Regions from separate parts of the uncultured Azonexus sp. genome, predicted to be linked through region 2. Evidence: predicted binding sites of a transcription regulator. Region 2 holds the regulator's gene; each other region holds the start of a gene.

Region 1 (5,154 bases), on a different contig from region 2:
CTGCCGTACCCGGCCGCCTGCTCGTCGTCGATTACGACAACGCCCGCGAACTACGCCGCCAGTTGGGCGTGCGCATGCAATCAACGTTGATCGTCTTCAAGGGTGACAAGGAAGTCGCGCGCCTGGCTGGCGACACCGATCCGGCCAAGCTGCGTGCCGCGCTGGAAGCCGCCCGTTGAGCTACCATGGCGGCATTGACGCCCGCGCCACGGAGGCCGCCATCGCTCCCCCTGCCAGCATCGACAACGCCTTTGTCGAACAGGTCCGCCGCGACATGCTGGCTTTCGCCCAGCTCCAGTTGCGCGATGCCGCCCTGGCCGAAGACGCCGTCCAGGATGCCCTGACCGCCGCGCTGACCAGCGGCAAGGATTTCGCCGGCCGCTCGGCGCTGAAGACCTGGGTGTTCGGCATCCTGCGCCACAAGATCGTCGACCTGATCCGCCAGCAGTCGCGGACGACACCGGTGTCGGCTTTCGGCGGCGACGAGGACAGCCTGGACCAGGCCTTCGATGCCCTGTTCAAGGAAAACGCCCACTGGCAGCCGGCGCACCGCCCGGCCGCCTGGGGCGATCCGGAAAGCTCGCTGCGCGACAAGCACTTCTGGGTCGTCTTCGACGCCTGTCTGACGCACCTGCCCAAGAACACCGCGCGCGTCTTCATGATGCGCGAGTTCCTCGAACTCGATACCGGCGAAGTCTGTTCCGCCGCCGGCATCAGCACCAGCAACTGCCACGTCATCCTGCATCGCGCCCGCAGCGCCTTGCGCGGCTGCCTGGAGAAAAGCTGGTTCCTCGCCGGAGAACGCCCATGTTGAGCTGCAAGGACGCCACCCGCCGCATGTCGGAAGCCGAAGACCGCGAACTCGGCCTCGGCGAACGCCTCGAACTCGGCATGCACCTCGCCCTGTGCAAGGGCTGCCGCAACTACCAGCAGCACCTGCAGGTGTTGCGCGATGCCTGCCGCGGGTACCGGGACGAGCTGACGAACCCGGAAAAGGAATAAGGCGCAATTGCCGGCATCGCCATACAGAATCTCTCCCACTGGGAACCGAGGGTGCTACCCAAACCGGTCAATTCCCGGGACAATCGCGCCCTCAGCGCTGACCGCCTCCATTCGTGCCCACCGCCTACCTCGCCGGCTATCCGCCCAACCTGACCGAACCGGTCGCCCGCCTGCTTGAGCAGGGGCGTCTGGGCGAGGCTTTGCGCAAGAAGTATCCGGAGGCGCACGCGGTACGCACCGACCGGGCCTTGTACGATTACGTGCAGGATTTGCGTGGCGAGTTCCTGCGCAATGCGCCGCAGCCGAGCAAGATCGTTTTCGACGGCAAGCTGCAGTCGGTCGGCCGGGCGCTGGGCACGCACACCCGTGTGGCACGGGTGCAAGGCGGCAAGTTGAAGACCAAGCATGAAATCCGGATCGCCGCCGTGTTCCGCGAGGCGCCGCCGGAATTCCTGCGCATGATCGTCGCCCACGAACTGGCCCACCTCAAGGAAAGCGAGCACGACAAGGCCTTCTACCAGTTGTGCCGACGCATCGAGCCGGATTACCACCAGTTGGAATTCGATCTGCGCGTCTATCTATGCCATCTCGCTACCGGCGGCGAGGGTTTGTGGCCGGCGATGTCCGGTTTGCGACATCCGGCCTGACAGGGCAAAAACACGAACACCGCAAGCCATTGATTTATTGAGAAATAACTCACTGGCACAGCGATTGCTGAAGAGGCTCCGAACAGTTTTCTTGGAGCCCTCATCGTGGAACTTCCAGTCATCAGCAACAACGCACCAGCCGCCGAAGGCGGCGGCTGTTCTTCCAGCGGTTGCGGCACGGCGCCGGACGGGCTGGCCCATCTACCGGATCACATCCGCGCCAAGGTACAGGATCATCCCTGTTATTCGGAACAGGCGCACCACTATTTCGCCCGCATGCACGTCGCCGTGGCGCCGGCCTGCAACATCCAGTGCAACTACTGCAACCGCAAGTACGACTGCTCGAACGAATCGCGCCCGGGCGTCGTCTCCGAGCTGCTGACGCCGGATCAGGCGATCAAGAAGGTGCTCGCCGTGGCCGCCGAGATTCCGCAGATGACGGTGCTCGGCATCGCCGGCCCCGGGGACCCCCTGGCCAACCCGGGCCGCACTTTCGACACTTTCCGCCAGCTCTCCGAGAAGGCCCCGGACATCAAGCTGTGCGTGTCGACCAACGGTCTGTCCCTGCCCGAGCACGTCGACGAAATCGCCAAACACAACATCGACCACGTGACGATCACCATCAACTGTGTCGACCCCGAAGTTGGCGCCAAGATCTACCCGTGGATCTATTGGGAGAACAAGCGCATCTTCGGCATCGAAGGCGCGCGCATCCTGATCGAGCAGCAGCAAAAGGGTCTGCAGATGCTGACTGACCGCGGCATCCTGGTGAAGGTCAATTCGGTGCTGATTCCCGGCATCAATGACCAGCACCTCAAGGAAGTCTCCAAGGTGGTCAAGGCCAAGGGTGCCTTCCTGCACAACGTCATGCCGCTGATCGCCGAGGCCGAGCACGGCACCTACTACGGCATCATGGGCCAGCCGGAACCGACCCAGGAAATGCTGCAGGAGCTGCAGGACGCCTGTGCCGGCGACATGGCGATGATGCGCCACTGCCGCCAGTGCCGCGCCGACGCGGTCGGCCTGCTGGGCGAGGATCGCGGCGACGAGTTCACCATGGACAAGATCGACGTCATGGAGGTCGATTACGAAGCCGCCATGGTCCGCCGCAAGGCAGTGCATGACGCGATCATCGAGAAACTGGAAGCCGAACGCGGCGTCGCCAAGCCAAAGCCGACCGACATTCCGGAAGGTTCGCGCCCGGTGCTGATGGCGGTGGCCGGCAAGAACGGCCTGGTTGCCGAGCACTTCGGCCACGCCCGCGAGTTCCTGATCTACGAGGCTTCGCCGGAAGGCGTGCGTTTCATCAGCCACCGCAAGACCGAGCTCTACTGCGGCGGCATGGATGCCTGCGGCGACGGCGACGTGGTCGAGGCGGGCGCCAGCGAATCGCTGCTTGACCGCAACATCCGCATCCTCGAAGGCTGCGAGGTCGTGCTCTGTTCCAAGGTCGGTTACGAGCCCTGGGCCAAGCTGGAAGCCGCCGGCATTGCGCCGAACGGCGAACACGCGATGGAGCCGATCGAGGAAGCGGTGATGGCGGTGTACAAGGAAATTGCGGCGACCGGCAAATTGCTGCCGCAAGCCGATTCTCTGAAGGTGGCGTAAATGGCACTGCAGATAACCGAATCCTGCGTCAATTGCTGGGCTTGCGTCGATGTCTGTCCGAACGACGCCATCTACCAGCCGGACCGCGACGAAGCGCCGCATTTCCTGATCAGCGCGGACAAATGCACCGAATGCCTGGGCGACCACGCCGACCCGCAATGCGCGGCGATCTGCCCGATCGAAATGGCGATCGTCAATGAACTCGGGGAATTCCTCAATCCGCCGGGATCACTGACCGGCATTCCAATCGAAAAGCTGAAGGAATTCGGCTTGTGGCGGGAGGCAGCCTGATGGCGGTCATCACTTTCTACGAAAAACCCGGCTGTAAAGGCAATCTGCGCCAGAAGACGCTGCTTGCCGCCGCCGGTCACACCGTCCAGGCGAAAAGCCTGAAAAGCGAAGCCTGGACGGCCGACCGCCTGCTCCAGTTCATCGGCAAGCTGCCGGTCGCGCGCTGGTTCAACCCGGCCGCACCGGCGATCAAGAGCGGCGAGATCGTGCCCGAGAACATCAGCTTCGAGCACGCGCTGCAGTTGCTGCTGGAGAACCCGCTGCTGATCCGCCGCCCGCTGATGGAAGTCGGCGACGAACGCATGGTCGGTTTCGATCCGGCCGCAGTTGACGCCTGGGTCGGACTCAACGGCGTCGAGCTGCCGGCAGGCAATATCGAAGCCTGCGTGCACGGGCCGGAGGGCCATGGCAGCTGTGGCAGCCATGCGCACGACGAGGAAGAACATGCCGGTTGCGGGACTCACTGACGGCGCCGTCGAGATTGCCCCGGGCGTCCACTGGGTGGGCGCCCTCGACCCGCACCTGCGTTCCTTCGACATCATCCTGAAAACCGCCAACGGCACCAGCTACAACAGCTATGTCGTGCGCGGCGAAACGGGCGTGGCGGTCATCGACACGGTCAAGGAAAGCTTCGCCGACACCTTCTTCACCCGGCTCGAATCGGTGGCCCGTTACGACGAAATCACCACCATCGTCCTCAACCACCTCGAACCGGATCACAGCGGCGCCCTGCCCGAGCTGCTCAAGCGCGCGCCGCAGGCCAAGGTGTACCTGTCCAGCCGCGCGCAGATGATGCTGAAGGCGCTGCTCAAGCCGACCGGCGAAAAGCCGCCCGAATACATTCCGGTCACCACCGACGACGAAGTCGACCTCGGCGGGCGCACCCTGCGTTTCCTGCACACGCCCTACCTGCACTGGCCGGATACCCAATGCACCTACCTGGTCGAGGACGGCATCCTGTTCTCCGGCGACATCTTCGGCTGCCATTTCTGCGACGCCCGGCTGTTCAACGACCGGGTCGGCGATTTCCGTTTTTCCTTCGAGTACTACTACGCGCACATCATGCGCCCCTTCCGCGAGCACGTGCTCGACGCGGTGGCGTTGATCGAGCCGCTCGAACTGAGCACCCTCTGCCCGGCGCACGGCCCCATCCTGCGCCATCAGCCGCGTGATTACCTGCACCGCTACCGCGAACTGGCGACACCGCGGCTGTTCAACGAAGCAAAAAGTGAAAAGACGCTGGTCGTCTTCTACATCTCGGCCTACGGCAACACCCGGCGCATGGCCGAAGCCCTGGCCGCCGGCGCCGAGCGCATTGAAGGCGTGCGCGTCTCGCTGTACGACCTCGAAGGCGGCGAAGACGGCATCTTCACCGACCTGATCGAGGAAGCCGACGGCCTCGCCTTCGGCAGCCCGACGATCAACGCCGACGCGGTCAAGCCGGTGTGGGACGTGCTCTCGTCGCTGACCACGGTCAACGTCAAGGGCAAGCTCGGCGCCGCCTTCGGCTCCTACGGCTGGAGCGGCGAAGCGGTGCGGCTGATCGAGGATCGCCTGCGCGGACTCAAGCTGCGGGTGCCGGTCGAAGGCCTGCGCATCAAGCTCG
Region 2 (5,154 bases):
ATCGCCGGTAATCAGCACGCCCATGCCGAGCACGTCCATGAACACGCCGTGCAGGCTGATGGTATCGGCCAGGCGGGCCGACAGGTAAATGCGCAGGTGATCGATGACCGCCGAACAGTGCTTGGGCGACAGGATCAGCGGCACGTCGGCGGCCTTGCAGGCATCGACGATGAATTCGGGGGGCTTCAGGCCGTCGGCAACGATCATCGCCGGCGTGCGGGCCGACAGCAGGTCGATGAACATCTGGCCGAAGCGCCGCTCACCGATGCGCATGGCCCAGTCGTATTCGGCCTGCCCCATGACCTGCAGGCGTTCCGGGTGAATGATGTTGATGTGGCCGACGACGTCGGCACCGTAATTGCTGGCGGCCTTGAGCTCAATGCGCCGGTCGTTGCGCTGACCGGCCAGCCAGTTGAACAACAGCTTCTCGCGGTTGTCCTGGTACAACTGCTCCAGGCTGATGTGCCGCACGGCGCCGGTCAGGACTTCTTGAACAGTGCCAGCACCGCTTCGGCGTCCGGGGCGGCCTGCAAGGCTTCGCGGAAGGCGCGGTCGGAAAAGCGCTGAGCCAGTTCGGACAGGATCTGCAGATGCTCTTCGGTCGCCTGTTCCGGTACCAGCAACACGAACAGCAGGGTAACCGGACGGCCGTCCGGCGAATCGAAGGGAATCGGCGTCGCCAGACGGATCAGCGCGCCGGCAGCCTGCTGGAGGCCCTTGATCCGGCCGTGGGGAATGGCCACGCCCTGGCCAAGGCCCGTGGAGCCGAGCTTTTCGCGTGCGAACAGGCTGTCGAAAATCAACGAACGCGACATGTCGAGCCGGCTTTCGAACAGCATGCCGGCCTGTTCAAAAACGCGTTTCTTGCTGCTCGCATCCAGGTCGAGCAGGACCTGATCGGCAGTCAGAATGTTGTCTAGAGGGTTCATGGGAACTTTGCAGCAAAGAAACCGCACCCCTCGGGGTGCGGTCGGTCAGGCTTAGTCGTCGATGTGCATGGACGGCTTTTCGCCACGATGGTGGTCCTGCATCTTCTGCTTGTACTTCTGGACCTGGCGGTCGAGCTTGTCGAACATGGCGTCGATGGCGGCGTAGAGATCGTCCCCGGCTTCTTCGACATGCATGTCCTTGCCCGGAACGTGAACGGTGACTTCGGCCTTCTGCTTCAGCTTTTCAACGGAAAGCACGACGCTGGCGCCGGTAACCTTGTCGAAATGACGGAGTACGGGATCGAGCTTGTTCTCGACGTATTCGCGCAGTGCCGGGGTGACTTCGATATGGTGACCGCTGATTTGCAGATTCATTTTTTCTCCTCTCTCTACAGGGTCTTGCGTAAATTGACCGGCGGGATGTTGAGCGATTCACGGTATTTGGCAACCGTGCGTCGGGCAACGACAATTCCCTGCTGGCCTAGTATTTCGGATAATTGACTATCCGACAAGGGCTTCTTGCCATCTTCCGCCGAAATCAATTGCTTGATCAGGGCACGAATGGCCGTGGCAGAACAGGCACCACCGGTGTCGGTGGACACATGGCTGCCGAAGAAGTATTTCAGTTCGAAGATGCCGCGCGGCGTGGCCATGTATTTCTGGCTGGTGACGCGGGAAATCGTCGATTCGTGCAGGCCGAGCAGGTCGGCAATCTCGCGCAGCACCAGTGGCCGCATCGCCACTTCGCCATGTTCGAAAAACTGGCGCTGGCGGTCCACGATGGCCTGGGTGACGCGGTGGATGGTATCGAAACGCTGCTGGATGTTCTTGATCAGCCAGCGGGCTTCCTGCAACTGGCCGCTCAGGTTGCCGTTACCACGGCGCTGGCGGGCGAGGATGTCGGCGTACAGGCGGTTGACGCGCAGGCGCGGGTAGGCGTCCGGGTTGATGTAGGCCGTCCATTTACCCTTGAGCTTCTTCACGATCACGTCGGGCGTGATGTAGCGCGCTTCGTCCTGCGCGTAACCGGCGGCCGGCCGCGGATTGAGGCTGGTGATCAGCTCGTGCGCGCCACGCAGGATCTCGTCGTCGCAACCGGTCAGGCGACGGATCTTGACGAAATCGCGGGCAGCCAGCAATTCCAGGTGCTTGTCGGCAATGGTCAGGGCCAGCGTGCGCTCGGCGCAATCCTCTTCGGCCTGCAACTGCAACAGCAGGCATTCGCGCAGGTCGCGCGCACCGATCCCGGTCGGATCGAAATTCTGGATATGGCGCAGGGCGATTTCGAGTTCCTCGAGTTCGACTTCGTACTCGGGCGGCAGGGTTTCCAGCAGCTCTTCCAGCGGCGTGGCGAGATAGCCGTCGTCGCTGAGCGCTTCGATCAGGAAGCGGACCAGGCTGCGATCGCGATCGCTCAACTGGGTCATGCCCAACTGCCAGCCCAGGTGCTCGCGCAGGCTGACGCTGGAAGCGTGGGCATCCTGCGGATCGTTGTCGTCTTCCTCGTCGCGGCCGGCGCCGGTGAAGGTGCCGGCATCGCTGGACCAGCGATCGTCGTCGACATCGCCAGGCGTCATCGGCGGCTCGCCCTGGGCATCCTCGCGCGATTCGCTCGCCGGCGCAGGTTCGCTGACCGGTTTGTCGGGCGAATCGAACTGCTGGGCACCGGCGAAGGACTCGCCCGGCCCGTCATCGTCGCGCTCGAGCATCGGGTTTTCCAGCAGGTAGCGTTCGATTTCCTGCTGCATCTCGACGGTCGACAACTGCAGCAGCTTGATCGACTGCTGTAATTGCGGCGTCAGGGCCAGATGCTGCGAAAGCTTGAGCTGAAGTGCCGGTTTCATTGATGCAATCTTGGTTTGGCGAGGTCAGAGGCGGAAATGCTCGCCGAGATAAACCTTGCGTACACTCTCATTGTCGACAATTTCCTCCGGACGTCCAGAGGAAAGTACATGACCGGCGTTGATGATCACCGCGTGATCGCAGATGCCGAGCGTCTCGCGCACGTTGTGATCGGTGATCAGGACACCGATGCCGCGTTCCTTGAGGAAGCGGATGATCTTCTGGATTTCCAGCACGGCAATCGGATCGACCCCGGCAAACGGCTCGTCGAGCAGGATGAAGCGCGGATTGGTGGCCAGCGCGCGGGCAATTTCGACACGCCGCCGTTCGCCGCCGGACAGTGCCGCTGCATTCACGTGGCGGACATGGGTGATGTGCAGTTCGTTGAGCAGGCTTTCCAGTCGCTGGCTGCACTCGTCGGGTGAAAGCTTCTGCAGTTCGAGCACGGCGAGGATGTTTTCCTCGACGTTGAGCTTGCGGAACACCGAGGCCTCCTGCGGCAGGTAGGACAGACCGGTACGGGCACGCGAATGCATCGGCTGGTGGGTGAGGCGCTCGTCGTCGATATAGACTTCGCCGCCATCGGCAGCCACCAGGCCGACGATCATGTAGAAACAGGTGGTCTTGCCGGCACCGTTCGGCCCGAGCAGACCGACCACTTCGCCGGAGCGCACCGAGAAGGAGACGTCTTCGACGACGGTGCGCGCCTTGTAACGCTTTTTCAGGTTGTGCGCGGACAGGGTGGCGGTTGGCTGGCTCATTCTTCACTGGCTCCGCGCAGGGTCTGGCGGATCGCTTCTGCAGAAAAGCCGCGATATTGCAGGAAACGCATCTGTTTGGCACGTTCTTCTGCAGATTGGGGGGGCTGCCCGAACTTTTTCGCCCAGATCGCCCGGCAGCGCTCGCCCTCGTCGCCGGCCTCGGGCAGGGCGGCTTCGATGTCGCCATCGCTGACGCCCTTTTGCCGCAATTCCTGGCGCAGGCGGCCGTTGCCGTAGCGATTGGCGCGCGCCGAAACGCGCTGGCTGGCATAACGGGTATCCGACAGCAGGTGCTCGGCCTGCAAGGCATCGAGCACCGCCGTCAGGGCTTCTTCACTGTCGGCATGCGCCGCGAGTTTGGCATGCAGTTCGGCCCGGCTGTGATCCCGCCGGGTCAGGCACTGCAAGGCACGCACCCGCAGATCAGCCATTGGCGGCCTTGCTCGGTTTGATCACGGTGGTGCTCGCCGCCTCGCGGATGCCGGCTTCGATTTCCTGGGCAATTTCCGGGTGCGACTTGAGGAACTCGCGGGCGTTGTCCTTGCCCTGGCCGATCTTCTCGCCCTTGTACGAATACCAGGCACCGGATTTGTCGACCAGCTTGTGAGCGACGCCCATTTCGACGATCTCGCCCTCGCGGGAAATCCCCTCGCCGTAGAGGATGTCGAAGATGGCCTCGCGGAACGGCGGCGACACCTTGTTCTTGACCACCTTGACGCGGGTTTCGCTGCCGACCACCTCGTCGCCCTTCTTGATCCCGCCGATGCGGCGGATGTCGAGACGGACCGAAGCGTAGAACTTGAGCGCGTTGCCGCCGGTGGTGGTTTCCGGCGAGCCGAACATGACACCGATCTTCATCCGGATCTGGTTGATGAAGATGACCAGCGTGTTGGTCTTCTTGATGTTGGCGGTCAGCTTGCGCAGCGCCTGCGACATCAGGCGGGCGTGCAGGCCGACCATCTGGTCGCCCATCTCGCCCTCGATTTCGGCACGCGGGGTGAGGGCGGCCACGGAGTCGACGACGATGATGTCGACCGAGCCGGAACGGACCAGCATGTCGGCGATTTCCAGCGCCTGTTCGCCGGTATCGGGCTGCGAGATCAGCAGCTCGCCGACATTGACGCCGAGTTTCTGGGCATATTGCGGATCGAGCGCATGTTCGGCATCGATGAAGGCAGCGGTACCGCCAAGCTTCTGCATCTCGGCGACGACCTGCAGACAGAGCGTGGTCTTGCCCGACGATTCCGGACCGTAGATCTCGACCACCCGGCCGCGCGGCAGGCCGCCGACGCCGAGTGCGATGTCGAGGCCGAGCGAGCCGGTCGACACGACCTGGATGCCCTCGTCGATTTCGGCATCGCCCATCTTCATGATGGAACCCTTGCCGAACTGCTTTTCGATCTGTTGCAGCGCTGCGGCGAGCGCCTTTGCCTTGTTGTCGTCCATGTTCTTACCTCGAAACGTTATGTGGATTATGGCACAGGGCCATGGATGGAACAAAAATTGCTCAATGACTGCATCGAAAGCCGTTTTGCCGAAATGACAATGGCAAATACGGATTTTAGGGAAGATGGCGGCAGGCGCGGTATATTCTTCGCCCCTTGCCTGCGCCGCTAAAACCA
Region 3 (5,154 bases), 330 kb from region 2:
TTCGACCTTGGCCAGATTGGCCATGTCGGCCATCGAGCAGCCGGCGGCGAGGTCGGGCAGGATGGCGATCTGGTTCGGCGCGGTCATGATGTCGGCGACTTCCGCCATGAAATGCACGCCGCAGAAGATGACGTATTCGGAATCGGTCTGCGCGGCCAGCTTGGACAGTTTCAGCGAATCGCCGGTGAGGTCGGCGTGCTGATAGACGTCGGCACGCTGGTAATGGTGGCCAAGGATCACGGCGCGTTTGCCGAGCTTGGCGCGGGCGGCGCGGATGCGCTCCTGGCAGGCTTCGTCGGAGAGTTTGTTGAACGGGTCGAAGGAGATGGTCGCGGTGTGCATGCTGTTTCCGGTGAATCGCGCGGTCGACGCGCCGTGAAGGCAAAAAAATGAGCGGGCGAATTATCCCTGATGCCAGGGCAATCCGGCACGTCGCCAGCCGCCGACATTGTTGCGGTGGCCGTTGGCATCCTTGTCGCCCTCGAAGCCCTCAAGGACGTTGTAGCAGTTGTTGTAGCCGTTTTCGCTGGCGACCGTCGCTGCGCCGATCGAGCGCACGCCACTGCGGCAGACGAACATGACCAGCGCTTCCGGATCGACCTGGCGGGTCAGTTCGGCGAGGAAGTTCGGATTGCGCACGCCGCCCGGATACTGGTTCCATTCGATCTCGACGGCGCCCGGGATGCGGCCAACCCAGTCCCATTCGGCACGGGTGCGGACGTCGACGAGGCGGGCCCCGGGTGCCGCCTGCCAGATTTCAAACGCCTCGCGTGGCGTCAGCTCGCCCTGGTAGGGGCGTTCGAGGTCACGGGCGCGGGTTTGCGCGAGGTCGAGTATTTCCCTGAGTTTGCCCATCTTGGATCGCTGCTAGAATCAAGGCCTACAGTATAGGACAGAGTTCATGAGAGACGGTCATTCGCCACCGGTCGCCACGGCGGCAGATCGGGCTGAGGCAGCGCAGAAAGCCACCTGGATCAGCGTGGTCGTCAACCTGCTGCTGACCGTCGCCCAACTGGTGGTCGGCTGGCTGGCGCATTCGCAATCGCTGATTGCCCACGGCCTGCATTCCTTTTCCGACCTCTTGTCCGACTTCCTGGTCATCTGGGCTAGCCGCCAGAGTGCGGTGCCGGCCGACCGGGCCCATCCCTACGGTCATGCCCGGGTCGAAACGGCGGCCACGCTGGCCCTGGGCGTCTCGCTGATCCTGATCGGCGGCGGCATCCTCTGGGATTCCGGCATGCGTATGCAGGCAGGCGCTTTGCTGCCGCAGGTCGAGATGCTGGCTTTCTGGATCGCCGTATTGACGGTGGTGGCGAAGGAAGGGCTGTATCGTTACCTGATCGCCGTGGCCCGCCAGCAACGTTCCCAGCTGCTGACCGCCAATGCCCTGCATACCCGCGCTGACGCCGCTTCGGCGCTGGTGGTCGTGGTCGGTATCGGCGGTGCGTTGCTCGGCTGGGCCTTCCTCGACCTGCTCGCTGCTGCCCTGATGGGTTTCATGATCCTGCGCATGGGCGGGGAACTGGCCTGGTCGTCGATCAAGGAGCTGATCGATACCGGTCTGGACGAGGCTCAGCTGGGTGCCATCCGTGACAGTTTGACGGCGACACCCGGGGTGCGCGGCCTGCATGCGCTGCGCACACGGCGCATGGCGCATCAGGTGCTGGTCGATGCGCATGTCCAGGTCGATCCGTGGATCAGCGTTTCGGAAGGCCATCGCATCGCCGAGTCGGCGCGTGCCCGGGTCCTGCGGACGCATCCGGAAGTGCTCGACGTGCTCGTCCATATCGATCCCGAGGACGACCTCGAGCCGGACCTGGCGGCAATCGGTCTGCCGGGGCGGGAAGCCCTGCTGCCGATGATCGCGCCCCTGATCGCCGACCTGCCGGCGCCGAGGAAGATCGTCCTGCACTATCTGGCCGGCAAAATCGAGATCGATCTGTATCTGGCGCTGGCCGAGGCCGATGGCGCATCCTTGTCGGAGATCGAGCAAAGACTGGCGGCCCGCCTCGATGCACTGCCCATGGTGCGTCGTGTGCGCCTGAACTGGATTTCTGCACCATAATGGTGCTTGCACCGCGATGGTGCATTATTTTGGTGCGGTGGTTTTCTTGCCAGTTTGAACATGCCCTTGTGGCACAATGGAAAGTCTGGCGAAGGAAACTTGGCATGCTTCCTGCTAAAACCTGTTCGCTACGATTTACTGTTTTGTGCCGCACTGGTCGGCACCTTGTTTTCTTAGGAGACTAACGCGTATGGCAACCCCGCAAGACGTGATCAACCTGATCAAGGAAAACGACGCCAAGTTCGTCGATTTCCGCTTCACCGACACCCGTGGCAAGGAACAGCACGTTACCGTGCCGGTCTCCGCTTTTGACGAAGACAAGTTCGAAAACGGCCATGCCTTCGACGGCTCCTCGATCGCCGGCTGGAAGGGCATCCAGGCTTCCGACATGCTGCTGATGCCGGATCCGGCCACGGCCTACATTGATCCGTTCTTCGACGAAACCACCGTCGTCCTGTCCTGCGACGTCGTCGATCCGGCCGATGGTCGTGGCTACGACCGCGACCCGCGTTCGATCGCCAAGCGCGCCGAAGCCTACCTGAAGTCCTCCGGTATTGGCGACACCGCCTACTTCGGTCCGGAACCCGAATTCTTCATCTTCGACGGCGTTGAATGGTCGGTCGACATGTCCGGCTGCTCGCTGAAGATCCACTCCGCCGAAGCGGCCTGGAATTCCGGTGAGAAGAACGACGGCAACGGTGCCACCGGCCACCGTCCGGGCGTCAAGGGCGGCTACTTCCCGGTTCCGCCGGTCGACAGCCTGCACGACATCCGTTCGGCCATGGTCCTGACCCTCGAATCGCTGGGCGTGCCGGTCGAAGTGCACCACCACGAAGTGGCCAATGCCGGCCAGTGCGAAATCGGCACCGTGTTCTCGACCCTGGTCAAGCGCGCCGACTGGACCCAGATCCTGAAGTACGTGGTGCACAACGTTGCCCACCAGTACGGCAAGACCGCCACCTTCATGCCGAAGCCGATCGTCGGCGACAACGGCTCGGGCATGCACGTTCACCAGTCGATCTGGAAGGACGGCAAGAACCTGTTCGCCGGTGACCAGTACGCTGGCCTGTCGGAAACCGCCCTCTACTACATCGGCGGCATCATCAAGCACGCCAAGGCGCTGAACGCGATCACCAACCCGGGCACCAACTCCTACAAGCGTCTGGTCCCGCACTACGAAGCGCCGGTCAAGCTGGCCTACTCGGCCAAGAACCGTTCCGCTTCGATCCGTATCCCGTTCGTCGCTTCGACCAAGGCCCGTCGTATCGAAACCCGCTTCCCGGATCCGATCGCCAACCCGTACCTGTGCTTCGCCGCCCTGCTGATGGCCGGCCTTGACGGTATCCAGAACAAGATCCACCCGGGCGATCCGGCTGACAAGAACCTGTACGACCTGCCGCCGGAAGAGGATGCAAAGATCCCGACCGTCTGCGCGTCGCTCGAGGAAGCGCTGGAAAACCTGGACAAGGATCGCGAGTTCCTGACCCGTGGCGGTGTCTTCTCCAACGACTGGATCGATGCCTACATCGCCCTGAAGATGGACGAAGTGAACCGTATCCGCATGACCACGCACCCGGTCGAATTCGATCTGTACTACAGCTGCTGATCGATTGCGGTGAAATGCAAAAAGGGCGGGCTTTCCCGCCCTTTTTTGTTCACCTTTTTACCGGCGCATCGTTTACCCAGTAAACTGCAAAGTTCACGAGGAGCCATGCCAATGACACGTAGACTGCTTGCCCTGATTTGCGCGCTTGTCCCGATGGCGCTCTCCGCGCAGACGATCTATCGATGCACGGAAGCCGGTGGCGGGGTGCTGATTTCCAATACCCGTGTGCACAACAACTGTCAGGCCATCGTCAGCGAGGAGCGCAATACCGTTCCCGCGCCGCGTGCGCCGGCCGCCAGGGCGGCAAGCAATCCGACGCCGGCCGATTTTCCGCGCGTGCAGCAGGACACCCAGCGTTCCCGCGATGCCGACCGACGCCACATCCTGGAGCAGGAACTGGCCGGCGAGCAACGCAAGCTGGATCAGGCCCGCAAGGAACTGGCCGAGCGCGAAGCCGCCAGTGGCGGTCTTGAGCGCGCGACGCCCTATCGCGAACGGGTTGCCCAGCATGAGCGCAATCTGCAGGCCCTGCAGCGGGAGCTGGCCAATCTGCGCTGAGCGGAATTCTCCGGATAAATCATGAATGTCACCCACGCCAATTTCGCCGGGCTGGACCTGCTCGCCTCGGCGGTACTCCTGATCGACGACAGCCAGGCCATCCGCTATCTCAATCCGGCCGGCGAGAACCTGCTGGCGGTCAGCAGCCGTAGCGTCATCGGGCGCCGTCTCGGCGATGTCTGCAAGTGCTCGTCGACCCTGCAGTCGGCAATCGACAACGGCCTGCACAACAACTGGGGCTACACCGGCCAGAACATCGCGCTCGGCCGGGCCGACGGCGAGACCCTGCACCTCAACTGCACGGTGACGCCCTTGCGTCCCGATATCGCGGCCGGCATGCGCCTGCTGCTCGAATTGCAGCCGATCGACCATCACCTGGCGGCAAGCCGCGAAGAGCGCCTGATCGAGCAGCAGCAGGCCAACCGCGAACTGATCCGCAATCTGGCGCACGAAATCAAAAATCCGCTGGGCGGTATCCGTGGTGCCGCGCAATTGCTCGAGCACGAACTCGGCAATCCGTCGCTGAAGGAATACACCCAGGTCATCATCAAGGAAGCCGACCGCCTGCAGGACCTGATGCAACGCCTGCTGACCCCGCATCGGGCGATGTTGCCGGCGACCGTCAATATTCACGAGATTCTCGAGCGGGTACGCAGCCTGCTGCGCGCGGAATTTCCCGAAAGCCTGCAGGTGCGCCGCGATTACGACACCAGCCTGCCGGAACTGGTCGGCGACCGCGAGCAACTGATCCAGGCGGTGCTCAACATCGCCCGCAACGCCGCCCAGGCGATGGCCGGGCAAGGCGAGATCATCCTGCGTACACGCGCTCTGCGCCAGGTGACGCTGGCCAAGAAGCGCTACCGTCTGGCCATGGAGATCAAGGTCATCGACAACGGTCCGGGCATCCCCGAGGACATCCGCGAGC

What was found. Region 2 encodes sigma-54, which starts transcription at its own class of promoters, with help from an activator protein. Its sites were predicted from a motif close to TGGCACGCTTNCTGCTNA; they were not measured.
Region 1: a site for sigma-54 is predicted at 1,703-1,720, ahead of nifB (nitrogenase cofactor biosynthesis protein NifB). Genes of this name have one in related genera too.
Region 3: a site for sigma-54 is predicted at 2,166-2,183, ahead of glnA (type I glutamate--ammonia ligase). Genes of this name have one in related genera too.

The regions. Positions count from the first base shown of each region.
Region 1 is NZ_CALJNI010000017.1:11,655-16,808, reverse strand. It holds gene Q0799_RS12135 (thioredoxin family protein) at 1-179, shown strand, start outside; gene Q0799_RS12130 (sigma-70 family RNA polymerase sigma factor) at 176-814, shown strand; gene Q0799_RS12125 (zf-HC2 domain-containing protein) at 808-1,002, shown strand; gene Q0799_RS12120 (YgjP-like metallopeptidase domain-containing protein) at 1,116-1,649, shown strand; gene nifB (nitrogenase cofactor biosynthesis protein NifB) at 1,755-3,257, shown strand; gene Q0799_RS12110 (4Fe-4S binding protein) at 3,258-3,548, shown strand; gene Q0799_RS12105 (ArsC/Spx/MgsR family protein) at 3,548-4,015, shown strand; gene Q0799_RS12100 (FprA family A-type flavoprotein) at 3,954-5,154, shown strand, end outside.
Region 2 is NZ_CALJNI010000004.1:73,025-78,178, reverse strand. It holds gene hprK (HPr(Ser) kinase/phosphatase) at 1-471, opposite strand, end outside; gene ptsN (PTS IIA-like nitrogen regulatory protein PtsN) at 480-929, opposite strand; gene raiA (ribosome-associated translation inhibitor RaiA) at 981-1,304, opposite strand; gene Q0799_RS02990 (RNA polymerase factor sigma-54) at 1,319-2,773, opposite strand; gene lptB (LPS export ABC transporter ATP-binding protein) at 2,798-3,532, opposite strand; gene recX (recombination regulator RecX) at 3,529-3,963, opposite strand; gene recA (recombinase RecA) at 3,956-4,978, opposite strand.
Region 3 is NZ_CALJNI010000004.1:401,434-406,587, forward strand. It holds gene nadA (quinolinate synthase NadA) at 1-342, opposite strand, end outside; gene Q0799_RS04695 (rhodanese-like domain-containing protein) at 403-855, opposite strand; gene Q0799_RS04700 (cation diffusion facilitator family transporter) at 902-2,065, shown strand; gene glnA (type I glutamate--ammonia ligase) at 2,256-3,671, shown strand; gene Q0799_RS04710 (DUF4124 domain-containing protein) at 3,783-4,229, shown strand; gene glnL (nitrogen regulation protein NR(II)) at 4,251-5,154, shown strand, end outside.